One region of the Rhizobium sp. X9 genome, then DNA from elsewhere that is predicted to be linked to it. Evidence: predicted binding sites of a transcription regulator. Region 1 holds the regulator's gene; each other region holds the start of a gene.

Region 1 (5,760 bases):
GCGCCAAGCGATGCCATGATCGGCAGCGAGCGCATGTCGGAAACCAGCGTGTTGTATCCGAAGGACGCACCGCGCTCGCACAGGAGTACATTCGGATTGCCGCTCTCATTGAGCTTGGCAAGCACGTTCTTCATGTCCCAGGGCGCCAGGAACTGGCCCTTCTTGACGTTGATGACGCGGCCGGTCCTGGCGGCGGCGACGAGAAGATCGGTCTGGCGGCTGAGAAAGGCCGGGATCTGCAGCACGTCCACCACTTCGGACACGATGGCGCATTGCTCTTCGGTGTGAATGTCGGTCAGAACCGGAAAGCCGAATTCCTTCTTGAGATCGGCGAAAACCTGCATCGCGCTCTCAAGGCCGATGCCGCGTTTGCCGGAAAGCGAGGTGCGGTTCGCCTTGTCGAAAGAGGATTTGTAGACAAGCCCTATTCCCAGCTTGTCGCAAAGCTCCTTCAGGACACCGGCGATCATGAAGGCATGGTCCCGGCTTTCCATCTGGCAGGGGCCGGCAATCAGCGAAAACCGCTCAGAATTGGAGAAGAAAACCTTGCTGGCGCCATCGCCGGCGGTGACTTTGAGATTGTTCGTAACGCTCATCATTTTTCCTCGAAGGCGAATGTTACGCCCTGACCGGGTGCCGCGGGCACCACCAGGCGGCCGCCCGCTTTTGCGCAGGACACGCCATTAGCAGCAAGCACCGCTTCTGTCACGGCAAGATCGTGTGACAGAAAGACGATGCCCGCGCCGCGCAATCCGCCGTCGCTCCAATCCGAAGCACTCACGGCATGCCCGCCGAAAGCCGGTTTTCCGGTCAATCTGATGTGCGCATTGCCGGTCACGAAAACCATATCACCATCCGGAGATATCGTGCCTTCACAGCCAAACACCGTTTCGATCAGGCGCGCCGCCTTTGCATCGCCGCCGGAAAACAGAACTATTTCGCTGAGGCCAGAGACCCCGTTGGCATGACGCTCCAGCGCCGTGCGGTCGCCCGGCAGGGCCTGTAGCCGCTGGCAACTGAACAAAAAGAAATCCGCAGCCGATCCGCTCGCCGCAAAAGCAAGCCGAAACGCCGCTTCACCCTGCGAACCGTCCGGCATCCGGAGAGGCCGCGAAAACTCGAAGACATCGCCTGCCGAGAGGCCTGAGATCGCAAACCTGTCATGATCGCCAAAGGCATCATCGGTTCGGGCCACGAGCGCCGAAAAACCCTCCTGTCTATCACGCTGCCGGAAGGCCTGATCCCTGCCGGTGAACACATCCCCCTTCTCCACCGAGGCATTATATTTAGCCGGATTAGAAATCGCGAGCGGTTCCAGATAGGTTCCGTCAGCGAAAAAAACACAGGCGTTCTGCGTGCCGAAGGGATGAAGAGCCTCCGGTGCAACCGTGAAACCGAGAGCGCCAACGCGCTTTTCAGCGATTCCGAGAGCCTGCACGGGCAGAACGAGATGATCGACGCTTGCGGGTTTCGTCATTATTTTTTCCTGCTGGCGGCGTAGTCAGTCCCAGGCCGCAATGGTTCGGACCGAAGAAAAGCACAAATGCGGGCAATGAGGCAAATCATCAAAACAACAGATAGCTGCTTCACGAAATTTTAGGGGATTGCAGAACACATATGGAACATATAGTGTTCGTTCTGTATTTGTTTCGCGACTTCCACTACGATTCTCAAGGGTGTTTTCCTCATGCTCACGCGCAAACAGCAGGAATTGCTTCTCTTCATTCATGAACGAATGAAAGAGTCCGGCGTGCCGCCCTCCTTCGATGAAATGAAGGACGCACTCGATCTTGCCTCGAAATCCGGCATCCACCGGCTGATCACCGCCCTCGAAGAGCGCGGATTTATTCGCCGGCTACCTAATAGGGCGAGGGCGCTGGAAGTCATCAAGCTGCCTGAGGCCTATACGCCCGGAGCAAGGCCGCAGCGCGGCTTTTCGCCGAGCGTCATCGAAGGCAGTCTCGGCAAACCGAAGGCGCCGGAACCCGCCCCTGCCCCCAAGGCGCCTGCCAATGATTTCGGCGGGGCTGTCACCGTGCCGGTCATGGGCCGCATCGCCGCCGGCGTGCCGATTTCCGCCATCCAGAACAACACCCATGATGTTGCCGTGCCGGTGGACATGTTGGGCACCGGCGAACATTACGCGCTTGAGGTCAAGGGCGATTCGATGATCGAGGCCGGCATTTTCGACGGCGATACCGTCATCATCCGCAACGGCAACACCGCCAATCCGGGCGATATCGTCGTGGCGCTGGTGGATGACGAGGAAGCAACACTGAAGCGCTTCCGCCGCAAGGGCGCATCCATCGCGCTGGAGGCAGCAAACCCAGCCTATGAAACCCGCATCTTCGGGCCGGACCGGGTTAAGATTCAGGGCAAGCTGGTTGGGCTGATCCGCCGCTATCATTGATCATAAGGGACCGGACGTGGTTCAGTTTTCAGCAGGCGTCATCGGAAGGTGACGTCTGTTGCATAAGTGTGAAGGCTGGTCCGGAGCAGGCCATGATTTTGCGGTAGGAAGCGATACTCTGCGACCTTCAGGATCGACGCCTTTTAGAAACTGATCCAATTTTCATACCGATATTTCCGTCTATATAGCGAAGCGATGCATGTGCCGTTGACCGCGATCAGCGCCAGAACTTCTGCCAAAGTTTTTGCAAGATTGAATTTTCGCCATCGCGTCACGTGACGAATTTCCGCCGTCTCCAAGTGGTGATATTGACGGGGTGCTGCCGTCCATGCCTGCGCCCTGCCATTCATCAATACGGCTTATGGGAGCCATGGATTATTTTCGATATTCCGTGGACGTCCGGCAGGTGTAGAAATGCGCGTCATATCCGGGAGATACGCCATGTACGATCTTTATGTAGCCAACAAGAACTATTCTTCCTGGTCGTTGCGGCCGTGGGTGTTGATGCGCACGCTTGGTATCGCCTTCGATGAAAAACTGGTTCCGTTCGGTGAAGGCGTGTCCTTTGCCTCGTTTTCACCAACCGGCAAGGTTCCCTGCCTCGTCGATGAAGGCTTCAAGGTATGGGAAACGCTTTCGATTGCGGAATATCTTGCCGAAAGACATCAGGGCGTCTGGGCAAGCGACAAGCAGGCAAGAGCCTGGTCACGCTCGGCGGCCAGTGAGATGCATGCGGGCTTCTCCTCGCTGCGTAATCTCTACCCCATGTCTGTCGGCATAAGGGTAAAGCCGAAAGGTGGCGATGCCGGACTTGCGGCCGATATCAAACGCATCGATGCGCTCTGGAGCGAAGGCCTTGCGAAATTTGGCGGACCATATCTCGCCGGCGCTAAATTCACGGCGGTCGACGCCTTCTTCTGCCCGGTCGCATTCCGGTTCCAGACCTACGGCGCGGATCTTTCGCCCGCAGCGAAGAGCTATTACGAAAGGCTGCTCGCCCTGCCCGCCATGCGTGAATGGTATGAGGCCGGTTTGAAGGAGACCTGGCGCGACACGGCGCATGAAGAGGAAATCGGCGGGATCGGCCAATTGACCGAGGATCTGCGCGCCAAGGCCTGATGAACCAAGCTGGCGGCTCATTCTGACGCCGCCAGCAGCCTGTTGACGGCGTCCGGCACCTCGTGATCAAAACGGCCGCTTTTCCAGTCGTAATAACGATGTTCGCTCCACGGCCTGTCCGTTCCGGAGATTGCGGCGCGCAGCCGCCCCACCACCCCTGCCTGGTCCATATTGGCAAAGTCTATTTCCAACGAGCCGATACGTCGCAGTATGTTGCGATTGAGCAGGAGCGCGCCGGAACGGCACTGTGAGAAAGAGGTTCTGCGGGAAACAACAACGATATCGGCGATATCGCAGGCTGTTCCGGCAAAGCGGCCGTCTTCCAGAACGATGATCCACTCGCCGCTGCCGGCGCGCGCTGCGCACCACACGCCTTTCCTGCAGGTAAAAACACCAGTCTCGGCATCTCTCAGTGCAACGGTCATCTCCCTTGTCACCGCCGCGACCTCTTTAGGCGCCAGCTTCGTTTTGGGGCCCAAGACGGCATTGCTCACGATTGCCTCCGCCGCCAGAACGACCGGTGGCACGGGTTTTTCCGGCAGCAACAGCGCTCTCTGCCACTGGCCATAAACAAAGTCCGGTGGCCGCGCTTTGGTCGTGAAGACCTTGCCATCCTCCACCATCGCCACCAGCTCGCCGTCCTCGTGCACCAGCAAATCCGGCGGATCGCGGGAGGTTGTTGCCGCCGACAGGGCGAAAGCGAAAAGCAGAACCGGGATACCGAGAAGGGCCAGCCGGCTGCGCAACAAAGTCAGCAACAGGAAACCCAGCGAGGCAATACCGATGAACCAGCCATGCGGGCGGCCCGTCGCCGCGCTGCCGTCCCACGACGCCACCTCATTGGCAACCTCGATGACGAGAGCCATACCATACCCCATTATCTTCAGGAACGGCGCATCGAGCCCGAAGGGCATCAGCAGCATGGCGAGAAGGCCGAATGGCATGACGATCAAAGACATGAGCGGCATGGCAGCCAGATTGGCGAAAAGTCCATAGGTGGTGACACGGTGAAAATGTTCAGCCGAATAGATCGCCGTCGAAAGGCCGCCGATAAGGGACGTCGTGACAACACCGCCGATGACCGCGCCCACCGTTCCCGCCACCGTCATCCATGCAGGTTTGCGCCCGATGAACAGACGGTCGCGATCAATGCGCCAGCGGCTCCAGGCGGCATAGGCAGAAACAAGCGCTATGGTGGCTGCAAATGACATCTGGAAACTCGGCCCCATGATTTCCGATGGCGAGAAAGCCAGAATGACCAGAGCGGAAAGGGCAACATTTCTCAGGCTGAGAGACGGCTGGTCGAAAAGAACTGCGATCAGCATCACCGACATCATCAACCATGCGCGTTCGGCGGAGACGGCAAAACCGGAAATGAGGTAATAGGCGAGTGTCATCAGCAGTGCTGCAAAGGCCGCGATCTTCTTGACCGGCCAGCGCTGTGCAAAGCCCGGAAACAGGCTGAAGGCCAATCTCAGGCCAACGAAGAAAATGCCTGACGCCAGCGCCATGTTGAGCCCGGATATCGCAACGATATGGGCAAGGCCGGAGAGCCGCAGCGCCTCCATCGTCTCCGCCGATATTGCCTGTCTCTCATCGGTGACGATGGAGGCGGCGAAGGCGCCGGCATCATCGCCGATGGTTAAGCGTATGCGCTCGGCAATCGCGCTGCGAAGTCCGTAAAGCCACATATCGGCCCGTTCGAGCCAGCCAGTTTCGGCCTTGACGTCACCCGCGAGTGGCGGAAGCGTTTGTGGCGGTTTGTAGAAGAAACCGGTCGCCCCTACTCCTTTGAAATAGGAGGCGAAGGCGAAGTCGTTCAGTCCCGGCAAGGCCGGGCCGGATGGCGGCGAAAGGCGCACCTTGCCGCGAATGGTGGCGCCAAGTGCCGCCGGTTGCCCGCCGCCGCGTGAAAGCACCGAAATCGTCTGTGGCGGACGTGACAATGTCGGCGCTTCCGTCGCCGTCAGCCGAACCACATATCGCCAGGAGCCGCGCGCATCAACCTCCCGGCGCGCAACCGTACCGGTGATGGTGGTGGTGACGGGCGTGTCCAGCACCACCGTTCCCGCCCGCCGGGTCTCAAAATCGGCCAGAAGCATGCCGAGCAAAACAAAAGCGAAAAGGCTGCAGGCCACCGACATGAAGCCAGGTGTATATCTGACGATGAGCGCCAGGCCTGCGACAAGCACAAAAGCGAAAGCCAGAACCAGCGACGACGGCGCGGCATC
Region 2 (5,760 bases), 730 kb from region 1:
GAATTGCTCTTTTCCCATCGTGGCAATCTCGGCACGCCATTTTTTTGCGTCGACGGTGGGATGAGACGTCTTTCCGGGAAAAACGACCGTAATGACCGGGATCGAATCTTTATTTTTCTTCTCGTCGGCAATGCCTGATTTTGCTCTCAGGACGCCACCCTTGTTTACCAAAGGGTTGTTGCCGATATCCTGATGGAAGCGCACGGACGCTTCGCCGAGCTTACCGCCGTCAGCATAAACCCCATAGGCGAAACGTTTGGTTGCCGGGCGATAAACGACGGCTATGTCGCCACCCTTCACACCATACTTCCTCACAAAACTACCAGACAAAACAACATACGGAATTTCGTTGGCATCGACCCAATGCCTTTGTGTTCCTGCCGGCCCATCCGGAACCGAAACGGAAGTCTCCGTTATGAAAGCCTTTCCCGGCAGGGGATCGCCAGCCTTTTGAACTATCGGCCTGTTGTTTTCGTCTTTGGAAAAACCAAATATTCTGACCTTTGAATAATCACCGGTCGCAACAGCTTTCTTCCAGGCATCGCGGCATTTTTTCTGCCATCCATTCCGGTCAGTATCGGGTGTTGACCCCACCGCGGTCACTCCATCGCAGGTGTAGGACAGGCCTTCGCCGTTCACCAGATAGGAGTTCGGCGCCCCATCGGCATCAACTTTGAGTTCTTTCGTGGTGAAAACGACGCCCCCCGTTCCACATAGGGCCTGGGACAAAGCTGTCGTCGGCAGAGCTAATATTGTAGCAAAACAAAAGGCAGCGTGGATTTTAGAAGAATGAGACTGAAAGAATCCGCAGAACATGCAACCCTCCCCTGAAAGACATGTATAGGTTGCATTTATTCATGCAGAAGTCGAGTCCCTCTTCTTGCTTCTCGGCAAAATTTTGCAGTTTCCAGGTATCGCAACCCAGTTCAGTCTTCAGTTGATTATACTTTGAGAGTTTAAGCGCTTCAGCTTAGCTTGAAGGTCGCGCTGTCCAGGCCGGAGCCAGCTCCGCATTCAGGCGGCGCGGCTTTTGCGCGTGGACGAGCTGTGACAGGCCCATGCCGGGTTTTGCGATCGCCACCGCATGTTTCTTCGGCATCAGGTAGCCATATTCCAATGGCGGCTGGCGGCGGATGATTCGGCTGAAGAACGGGCGTTTGTGGTAACGGGATGGGGAAAACCGCGCCGGCTCCGCACACACTGTCACATAGTCGAGGATTTCCTCGATCCAGCCGCTCTGCGGGCGGGCGCCCGGTTCGACCAGCAGGATCCATTGTCCGCGCGCCGAATGCATGACATCGGCAATGTCCCATTGCACATAAAAACGGCAGCCGGCGGCATCGGCGACACGCGACGACCCATCGCGCGAACCGTGATCGAGGACCACAACATCGCTTACAAGCCCCTCCACGGCACCGGTTACGAGCGCAGACAGCGTGTGCGCCAGTTCCGGTTCCTGATCCCGGCATTCCATTATGACTGTCAACATATGCATAGCTCTAACGCATCGCACAATAAATTGCCACTCCGGTCGTCACGGGAAAAGTTGCGAGGCCTTATCGCGGCACGACCCTGCGGAAGATGCTGATCGTGCTTTTTTGTTCTTGTAATGTTCTCATTTCTGCGTTAGGAATTTAATCATTCGAAGGGGCAGCGAAAGCCTGTTCGAACGGAAACGGTTTAGGGCGTTGGGCGTGCCTTCAAAGGTGCGTCATGACCTTGGAGCATCCAGATGAGAGACCATACGCTTTCAGGGCAGGCTGCCTTTCAGCCGCGCCATACGCCTGACATTGCCAATGCGCTGGCCGATGCATCGGGCCTGCGGATCGAGATCGACCGTCGTCGCGGCCGTGGCGCGGGTCTCAACCCGGATGGGCGTTTCGAGGCCCTGCAGCGGGAGGTTTTCGACGATGGCTGGCAAACCCTGGAAGAGTTGCCAGCGTTCCGCACCGAGGTGCAGGTGGAAAAGCCGCGCAGCATTATCAGCCGCAATGAATCGCCCGACATTCCGTTCGACCGCTCCATCAATCCCTATCGCGGCTGCGAACATGGCTGCATCTATTGTTTCGCAAGACCTACGCATAGCTATATGGGGCTTTCGGCGGGGCTGGATTTCGAGGCCAAGCTGTTTGCCAAGCCGGATGCGGCAAAGCTGCTCGAAAGGGAGCTGGCGAAACCCGGCTACAAGGCGCGCGTCATCGCCATCGGCACCAATACCGATCCCTATCAGCCGATAGAACGCGAATGGCGCATCATGCGGCAGATATTGGAAGTGCTGGCGAAGGCCGAGCACCCTGTCGCCATCGTCACCAAATCCGCGCTGATCAAGCGGGATATCGATATTCTGGCGCCGATGGCCAGGAAGGGCCTCGCCAAGGTCGGCATTTCCGTGACGACGCTGGACCGCAAGCTGGCGCGCAGCATGGAACCGCGCGCCGCAACGCCGGAAAAACGGCTGGAGGCCGTCAAGGCGCTGACGGATGCTGGCATTCCCGTGGCCGTCATGATGGCACCCGTCATTCCGGCGCTCAACGATCATGAGATCGAACGCATTCTTGAAGCCGGCAAGGCCGCCGGCGCAACCGAAGCCTCCTATGTGCTGCTGCGCCTGCCGCTGGAGGTCAGTCCCCTCTTTCGCGACTGGCTGCTGCGCAACTATCCGGACCGCTACCGGCATGTCATGTCGCTGGTGCGATCCATGCGCGATGGCAAGGACTACGATGCGGAGTTCGGAAAGCGCATGAAGGGCGCCGGTCCCTATGCCTGGCAGATCGGCAGGCGTTTCGAGATGGCAACGAAACGGCTCGGCCTCGTCCGCCGCGGCATTCATCTGCGCGACGATCTCTTCGTGCCGCCGGGTGGCGCAGGGGTTCAATTATCGCTGCTTTAAGCAGCAGATGCGGAAAGTGTCCGAGGATGATGAATGTCGGAACTGAACGCGGCGTCATCCTCGGGCTTGGTCCGGAGATGACGCCGACCATGAAGGATAATTCGCCAATAATTGGAGGCTTTGTGAGCCTTTAACAGACGGAATTCAGAACCATAGGAGCAACCTTCTTGTCTTGTTGCTCTCGACGAAATGCCCGGCGGGTTTTCCCTGGCCTGCCGGACATCACCCCCCGGAACCGCCGCCTCGCGTGCGATCATTTTTCCTCCGCCGCCCCGCTGGAGGATCAAAGGTCATGACGACCTCAGGGGCACGGTGAGCCACGCCCCTCGATCCCGGCTCACCGCGCCTGTCATCGCCCGCTTCCGGGGGCTTGCAGGAGATCGGGTGTGTGTGCAAGTTTCGCCGCATGAAACGCCGCACCGCACCCGATTCTCCTGCCCTCTTCGATCTTACCGATACCGGCCCGGATTTCTCTTTCGAACTGGAAGCGAGAAGGAAGGGCCTCTGGCCCGTGGCCGGTACGGATGAGGCAGGCCGTGGACCTCTCGCGGGACCGGTCGTCGCTGCGGCGGTCATTCTCGATCCGGACAATATTCCTGAGGGTCTCGACGATTCCAAGAAGCTGACGAAGATAAAGCGGGAGAGCCTGTTCAGGCTCATCATGGAAACCTCTGTCGTTTCCGTCGCCTCCTCCGGTCCCGGCCTGATCGACAGCATGAACATCCTGCGCGCCAGCCTCGATGCCATGCGCCGCGCCGTGCTCGGCCTCGAAACCTCCCCTGCCCTCGTGCTGGCCGACGGCCGCGACAAGCCACCGGGCATCACCTGCGAGGCCAAGGCCGTCATCAAGGGCGATTCCCGCTCCCTCTCCATCGCCGCCGCCTCGATCATCGCCAAAGTAACCCGCGACCGGATGATGGAGCGGGCTGGCATCGTGCATTCGTCCTATGGTTTCGAAGGCCATGCCGGTTACGGGACGCCGGCTCATCTTCGAGCCATCGAAAGTCATGGACCCTGCCCGTTGCACCGGATGAGTTTCAGGCCGCTGAAGCAGGATTGATCGTGGCGACGGACGCAACTTGAAATTCAGATAAATTCGTTCGATCAGCGCCTTCGCAATACAAAATAGGTCAACACGGGCGAAACCGGGAAGCGGGTGCAAATCAGAACGTGACTTTGTCTGCGACAAAGAGCGGCCAATCTTTTCAGCTTGGTGCGCTGGCGTCAGCGTCAGAACAGACGATCGGAAAATCGATCGATCTCCCACTTGGTGAGAAAATCAACCTGTCGCGGGATCCATCCGACAGAATTGCTTCCCCATTCGTGGGTTCGGCTTGCGTGTTCACCCATAAGCCATAAGTGACGAACCGTCACAAACCTCAACGCCGCTTCGAAGTCGTCAGGCGATATCGGCCGAATTTCCCGATACCCATCCACGAAGGCGTGCCAGACGGTAATATGTTCCCGGCCAAAGGAGATTTGAGCCCAGAGGAAGACAGCGAGATCATAAGCGAGATATCCCGGGCCTCCATCATCAAAGTCGAAGAATACGGCTTCACCAGCCTCATTGATACGCGAATTGAAACCGTGGCAGTCTCCGTGACAATATGTCCAAGTCAGATTATCGGACGCCTCGATCGCCGTTGCTGCGCGCTTGGCGATGTCTTGAAGATCAACGAGAACCTGCGCATCATCCACAATTCCGCTGTCGCGTATTCGTGCGAGAGGCCGATGCAACAAATGTTCAAGATCAAGTCGATATAGCGTTTCGCCGATGGGAAATGTCTCTGCCGCGTTGTGCACAAGAGCAAGGGTCTTTCCGTTAGCCCGGGCATCGCCAGCATCAGCGGCATGGACTTCACGCCCACCAAGCGCGTTAAAAAGCACGCCCTCGCGCGCACCTTCCGGCGACTGGCCTCGAACGAAGAAAGTACCGTCACGTGTCGGAATTGGCCCGGCGACTGGAACTCCTGATTTCGAGAGATGGGACAGAAATGCAGTTTCGCTTTTGACGTCGGCTGCGCCACGGGCACGGCGGTGGGAAAGCCGAAACACATAACGCTCGCCGTCGTTCACGGTAACGAGATAAGCGTCATTAAATCCACGCTGAAGCAGCTTGCAGGATACAGGTCGTTTTAGTTCGTAGTGCCGATTGATAAAATCTTCGATCGCTTCACTCTGTGGGGTAGAATACAGCGGATAAAAGTCGATCATTCGGCTATGTCCTGCGGAGCTTCATGAGGCTGTCTCAGCATCGCGACCAAGTCGCTTGCTCCGTAGAATAGGGAAATCTGCTGCTGCGGCAATAAGCGGACGCGCGATCAAATATTTAGAGTCGAGAGCCAAACCCTAACGCTTGCCAATACCCGCCCTTTTTTAACCTGCCCTCCACCCCGCAGGCTGACCGTTTGTATGAGTGGCCCATTAAGAGAACAGCATTTCGACAGGCCTGTCGGCACTGTATTTCTGACCGATCCCTGGGGCCCAAAACAAAAAACCCCTCGCGGCTCGCACCGGAGGGGTTTTGAACAATATCGAGATAAATCTCAGTTCAGCTTCGACTTCACGTCGCTGATCGTCGCAGCGAAAAGCTTGGCCTTTGCGGCAGTGGTGGTCTTTTCGGCAATGAGCTTCTCGGAAGCGGCAATGGCGATGTCCACGGCGGCGGCGCGAACGGCGCCGATGGCGTCTTCTTCGGCCTGTTTGATCTTCTGCTCCGAAAGGGCCGTGCGGCGGACGACGAATTCTTCCGTCTTCTGCTTGGCTTCGGCCGTCAGGGCGGCTGCCTCGCGTTCGGCAGCGGCAACGATGCCTGCTGCTTCCGCTTCGGCTTCCTTGCGCTTGCGCTGATATTCAGCCAGCAGGTGCTG
Region 3 (5,760 bases), on a different replicon from region 1:
CACATTATCAGGCTGGGCGCTGGCCGGCGCACTGGGCTCGCCCGTGTCCGATTGCGCCTCGAACCCCTTGGCATATTCCGTGCCCGTCATCGGCAGCAGATCGCCGAGTTCGGTCGCATCAAGAATATAGTCGGCGGAGATAACGATCTCGGCTCCGCTGTCGCGATGCTTCACCGTAATCGAGCGCACCCGGTCGCCATCCACATCGGCAGCGACCGGGCGGTAGGGCTTGAGCACCGTCAGCCGGTCCGCTCCGACATAGGGCATCAGCATGCTTTCCATCACCGCAAGGCTGACGCGTGGCTCGGCGCAGATGCGGCTGACCCAGCCGCCACCCGGATTGAGGTCGCCCCAGGCGCGCGCGCCTTCCGTCAGTGGGTAATGGTCGCGGTAATATTGGCGCACGCCGTTGCGCAGCGCGCGATAAGAGCGGGTGATACCGAACTGCTCGACCCAGCTATGTTCATCCGACGGCACGGCCTGGCTGGTCAGCTGGCCGCCGATCCAGTCATATTCCTCGGTCATGATCACGCGCTTTCCGGCGCGTGCGGCACCGAGTGCCGCCGCCACGCCGCCAAGGCCACCACCGACCACAAGAATGTCTGCTTGCATCTCTTTCACGTCGTCACATCCGTTTTGTTGACTGGGGACTTATCCGGGGAGGCCGCTGGAGCCGGCCCCAATGTTTCACCCTTGACGGGTTGGCACTTGAGTAAAATCTGACTTCCCGGGCTGCCCGTCTCGATGCGGTTCACCAGCATTGCAGTCGCCTGCCGGCCCATCTCTTCACGGGGAATTTCATAGGAAGTGAAACGCACGGGGCTGCGGCCGGCGCGAATATGGCTGCCGAGCACGACCATCGAAAACACCTCGGGCACGCCAATTCCGCGCTCCCGTGCCAAAGTCTCGACGCGCACCGCATCCGCCAGTTCTATGAAAAATGCCACCGTCGCGCCGCTTTCGATGATCGCATCGAGGATTTTTTCAGCAGGCCGGTTTACCGCCTTTATGTGCACGGCAAGCGTCGCCGCCGTGCCGAGCGCGTCGCTGAAACCTCGCCAGCGGTCGGCAATCGATTCCGCCGGACCGGCAGGGCCGATATAGGCGAGTTTCGAATGCCCGAGCTCCATGGCGTCTTCAACAAGCTGCCGCGTCCCTGCGGCATAGTCGCCGCCAACATAGGGCACCGGCCCGCCGGCATCGTCGCGTCGGCCAATCGCCACGAATGGATAATCTTCCGAGACCAGCCGGGTAAGCTCCTTGCGGTCAAATTCACGACCGAGGACCAGGCAGCCATCGGCGATCCGGAGCCTGTTACCCTCGGAAAAAATCTTGCGGTTGTTGCCGACGCCGGCACTGGTCAGCAGCAGAAGATCGTATGCCTGCTGCTGCGCCTCTTCCTCGATGCCCAACAGGAACGGCGTGAAGAAATCGGCCTGTGCACTTGGAAAAGCGGGCTCATAGGTAAAGACGCCGAGGATGCGATTAAGCCCCTTGGCCATGCGGCGCGCGATCGGGTCCGCGACATACCCTGTCTCGCGAATGACGGCCTGCACGCGTTCGCGTGTTTCTGCCGGGATACGGGCAATCGCGGTCGGCGCACCGTTCAGAACAAGCGACACCGTGGCCTGGCTGACGCCGGCAAGCTTGGCAATATCATTCTGAGTAAGGCGTCTATGGCTGGTCACGCAATGCCCTCCCCGACATTCGTTGACTGCTAATACGTATTAGCTGTTAATGCGCATTAGCGCGACTTCCCTATTCGATGTCAAGAGGGGAAAGACACGCTTTCGGAGAGATGTTTTGACGAAGGCTTGTGAGGTAGCCAGCGCGGCCTAATGACGGCCGCGCTGGGTTGTGGGCTTTTATACCAGCGGTAAAATGGTGTCCGCTGCGGGTTCAGGGTGCCGAAGGCGTCTTTTCATTTGCAAGCTTTTGCTGGAGCAGCCAGGTCCACATTGCCTCATCGCCCAGCACTTTTCCCTCGACCTCTTCATGGTTCGTATCCTCGAAAACCGTCAGCCGCACATTGCGTTTCAGCTCCTGGAGACGCTGGACGAGCACCACCGTATCGGACAAGGGAATCACCTCGTCCCTTGCACCGTGAAAAGCCCAGAAGGCTGTCTTTTCATTGGTGCGATTGAGGTAGTGGCGGATGCCGCCACCGGCAATCGGAACGACCGCGGCAAAAGTTTGCGGAAACTGCTCGGCCATCGACCAGGCCCCAAACCCTCCCCGGCTATATCCGATCAGATAGATACGGCTGCGGTCCACCCGATGATCCGCCACAACCGACTCAAGGACGCTTGCGGCGCGCTCGATCGGATACAGCAGTTCCTCACTTGGATTTTGCGGTGAAAACACCATGAAAGGAAAATCACGTCCCCCTTCGATCAATTTTGGCAGGCCGCTGCTGCGCAGCTTTTCGACGTCGCTCCCGCCCTGATCACCGCCATGCAGCCAAACGACGAGGGGATAGGTTTTGTCCGAGCCGGCATAGTCTTTGGGTGTGTAGAGCAGATAATTGATATCCGACGCGATCGTTGCGTCAGACTTCATCGCCTTCTGCTCGGCAAAGGCAAATGTCGATGTGGCCAGTGCCGCGACAGCGATCAGGCATAGTTTCAGATGCTTCATGCTTTGGTCCTCCCAACAAACACACCTCTTCCCAAGGCGTGACTGGTGAACTCATCAGCCACCGGGTTGGTTCAGTGGCTTGAAAAGCGGTCCGGTCGACACTCCGTGCGCAAGCCGATTGGGTCTGCGATCAGTATTCAGCCAGGGTTGTCCACCGTGGCATCGAAGAGAGAGGCATGCGTTCATTATTTGTTCTGGCCTGCTGTTTGAGTTTTTGCTAATCATTGCGACAGGAGTGCAAAAATGACCAACCGTCTCTGCGGCGGCTGGCATTTTTGAGAAATGCCGTCGTCGTGCGGATAGGCAAATATCAAGGATGCAGGCATGGCGGTTGCCTATCTGGACAAACTGAACGAGCAGCAGCGCAAGGCCGTGGAACATGGCGTTGGACTTTCAGACGGCCACACGGCCGGACCATTGCTGATCATCGCCGGCGCCGGTTCCGGCAAGACCAACACGCTGGCGCACCGGGTGGCGCATCTGATCGTCAATGGCGCCGATCCCCGCCGCATCCTGCTGATGACCTTTTCACGCCGCGCCGCTTCCGAAATGTCGCGCCGTGTCGAGCGGATCTGCAAACAGGTCATCGGCAGCAATGCCGGAACCCTGACGGATGCGCTGGCCTGGTCCGGCACGTTTCACGGGATCGGCGCGCGCCTCCTGCGGATTTATGCAGAACAGGTCGGGCTGAACGTGGACTTCACCATCCATGACCGCGAAGACAGCGCCGATCTGATGAACCTTGCCCGTCACGAGCTGGGTTTTTCCAAGACCGAAAGCCGTTTTCCGACAAAGGGCACATGCCTTGCGATCTATTCGCGCGCCGTCAACTCGCAGACGCCGTTGAAAGAAATCCTGCGCCAGCATTATCCGTGGGTGTCCAGTTGGGAAGCCGAGCTCAAGCAATTATTCGCCGCCTATGTCGAAGCCAAGCAGGCCCAGAACGTGCTCGATTACGACGATCTTCTGCTCTACTGGGCCCAGATGGTCAGCGATCCCGACCTTGCCGGCGATATCGGCGATCGTTTCGACCATGTGATGGTCGACGAATATCAGGATACCAACCGGCTGCAGGCCTCGGTGCTGATGGCGTTGAAACCGGGCGGTCGCGGGCTGACCGTGGTGGGTGACGACGCCCAGTCGATCTATTCCTTCCGGGCAGCGACGGTACGCAATATCCTGGATTTTCCGGCATCCTTCAGCCCGGCCGCCGACATTATCACCCTTGATCGCAACTATCGCTCAACGCAGCCGATACTGGCTGCGGCCAACAGCGTCATCGACCTTGCCCGTGAGCGGTTCACCAAAAACCTCTGGACCGAACGACAGTCACTCGAGCGACCGAAGCTCGTGACGGTAAAGGACGAAACCGAGCAGGCGAACTTCATCATCGACCAGGTGCTGGCCAATCGTGAGACCGGCATGACACTGAAGCAGCAGGCGGTGCTGTTTCGCACCTCCAGTCACAGCGGCCCGCTCGAGGTCGAGCTGACACGCCGTAACATTCCCTTCGTCAAATTTGGCGGCCTGAAATTTCTCGACAGCGCCCATGTGAAAGACATGCTGGCGGTATTGCGGTTCGCGCAGAACCCGCGCGACCGGGTTGCCGGTTTCCGGCTTCTCCAGATGCTGCCGGGTATCGGCCCGAAGAAAGCCGGCAATATTCTCGATACGATCGCGGCAGACCCCGAGCCATTGCTCGCCCTTGCCGAAATTCCGCCACCACCCAAAACCGGCGATGACTGGGTATCCTTCGTTCAGCTGCTGGCGAACCTGCGAAAATCGCACGACGGCTGGCCATCGGATATCGAGCACGCGCGGCTCTGGTACGAGCCTCATCTCGAGCGCATCCATGAGGATGCGGAGACCCGCAAGGCCGATTTGCTGCAACTCGAGCAGATCGCCGGCGGCTACCCCTCACGTGAACGTTTCCTGACCGAACTGACGCTCGATCCGCCGGATGCCACCAGCGACCAGGCGGGCGTGCCGCTTCTCGATGAGGATTACCTGACCCTTTCGACCATTCATTCGGCCAAAGGCCAGGAATGGCGTTCCGTCTTCATCCTGAATGTGGTCGATGGCTGCATCCCCTCCGATCTCGGCGTCGGCTCCACGCATGAAGTCGAGGAAGAACGCCGTCTGCTTTATGTCGCCATGACACGCGCCAAGGACAGTCTGTCGCTGATAACGCCGCAACGGTTCTTCACCCATGGCCAGAATGCGCAGGGAGACCGGCATGTTTACGCGGCAAGAACCCGCTTCATACCGGCAACTCTGTTGCAATTCTTCGAAACCGCCACCTGGCCGCTGGTTTCTGCCGCTGCCTCCGAGCGCAGCGCGCAGCAGATCCGCATCGATGTCGGCGCGCGGATGCGAGCAATGTGGAAATAAGGACGAGCGTACGGGCTGGAACGATGGGTAGCACGGCTGTTCGAAAGATCATCCATATCGACATGGATGCCTTTTATGCATCGGTGGAGCAACGCGACAATCCCGCACTTCGCGGCCTGCCAGTCGCCGTCGGCGGATCGGCGGCACGGGGCGTGGTGGCTGCGGCGAGTTACGAGGCAAGAACCTTCGGCGTGCGTTCCGCGATGCCATCGGTCACCGCCAGACGGAAATGCCCGGATCTGATCTTCGTGCCGCCGCGATTTGACGTATATCGGCAGGTGTCGCAACAAATCCGGGAAATATTCGCCGAATATACCCCGCTGATCGAGCCGCTATCGCTCGACGAAGCCTATCTCGACGTGACCGAAAACCTGAAAGGCATGGAGATCGCCACCGAAATCGCGCTGGAAATTCGCGCAAGGATCAAGGCGGTCACCGGCCTCAATGCCTCCGCCGGCATCTCCTACAACAAGTTTCTCGCCAAGATGGCAAGCGACCTGAACAAGCCGAATGGCCAGGCCGTCATCACGCCGAAGAATGGCCCCGGCTTTGTTGAGGCCCTGGCGGTTAAGAAATTTCACGGCGTGGGACCGGCCACGGCCGAGCGGATGAGACGGCACGGCATCGAAACCGGGCTCGATCTCAAATCGAAATCACTCGGTTTTCTGCAGCAGCATTTCGGAAAGTCCGGCCCTTATTTCTACAACATCGCCCGTGGCATCGATGAACGGC

What was found. The regulator LexA, encoded in region 1, represses DNA repair genes until DNA is damaged. The targets are predictions, from matches to a motif close to TGTTCNNNNTGTGTTCNG.
Region 2: the regulator LexA is predicted to act here: its motif matches at 1,600-1,617, upstream of JZY08_RS02085 (PA0069 family radical SAM protein).
Region 3: the regulator LexA is predicted to act here: its motif matches at 2,817-2,834, upstream of JZY08_RS25070 (ATP-dependent helicase).

What each region holds. Positions count from the first base shown of each region.
Region 1 covers NZ_CP071311.1:1,153,275-1,159,034, reverse strand. Annotated here, with positions in the region: gene kdsA (3-deoxy-8-phosphooctulonate synthase) at 1-596, opposite strand, end outside; gene JZY08_RS05620 (VOC family protein) at 596-1,477, opposite strand; gene lexA (transcriptional repressor LexA) at 1,688-2,410, shown strand; gene JZY08_RS05610 (glutathione S-transferase family protein) at 2,852-3,529, shown strand; gene JZY08_RS05605 (ComEC/Rec2 family competence protein) at 3,547-5,760, opposite strand, start outside.
Region 2 covers NZ_CP071311.1:426,812-432,571, reverse strand. Annotated here, with positions in the region: gene JZY08_RS02095 (glycoside hydrolase family 75 protein) at 1-816, opposite strand, end outside; gene JZY08_RS02090 (glycosyl transferase) at 971-1,489, opposite strand; gene JZY08_RS02085 (PA0069 family radical SAM protein) at 1,733-2,890, shown strand; gene JZY08_RS02080 (ribonuclease HII) at 3,297-3,950, shown strand; gene JZY08_RS02075 (phosphotransferase) at 4,121-5,104, opposite strand; gene JZY08_RS02070 (F0F1 ATP synthase subunit B) at 5,437-5,760, opposite strand, start outside.
Region 3 covers NZ_CP071312.1:2,229,769-2,235,528, reverse strand. Annotated here, with positions in the region: gene JZY08_RS25085 (FAD-dependent oxidoreductase) at 1-612, opposite strand, end outside; gene JZY08_RS25080 (LacI family DNA-binding transcriptional regulator) at 618-1,688, opposite strand; gene JZY08_RS25075 (prolyl oligopeptidase family serine peptidase) at 1,900-2,637, opposite strand; gene JZY08_RS25070 (ATP-dependent helicase) at 2,962-5,028, shown strand; gene dinB (DNA polymerase IV) at 5,052-5,760, shown strand, end outside.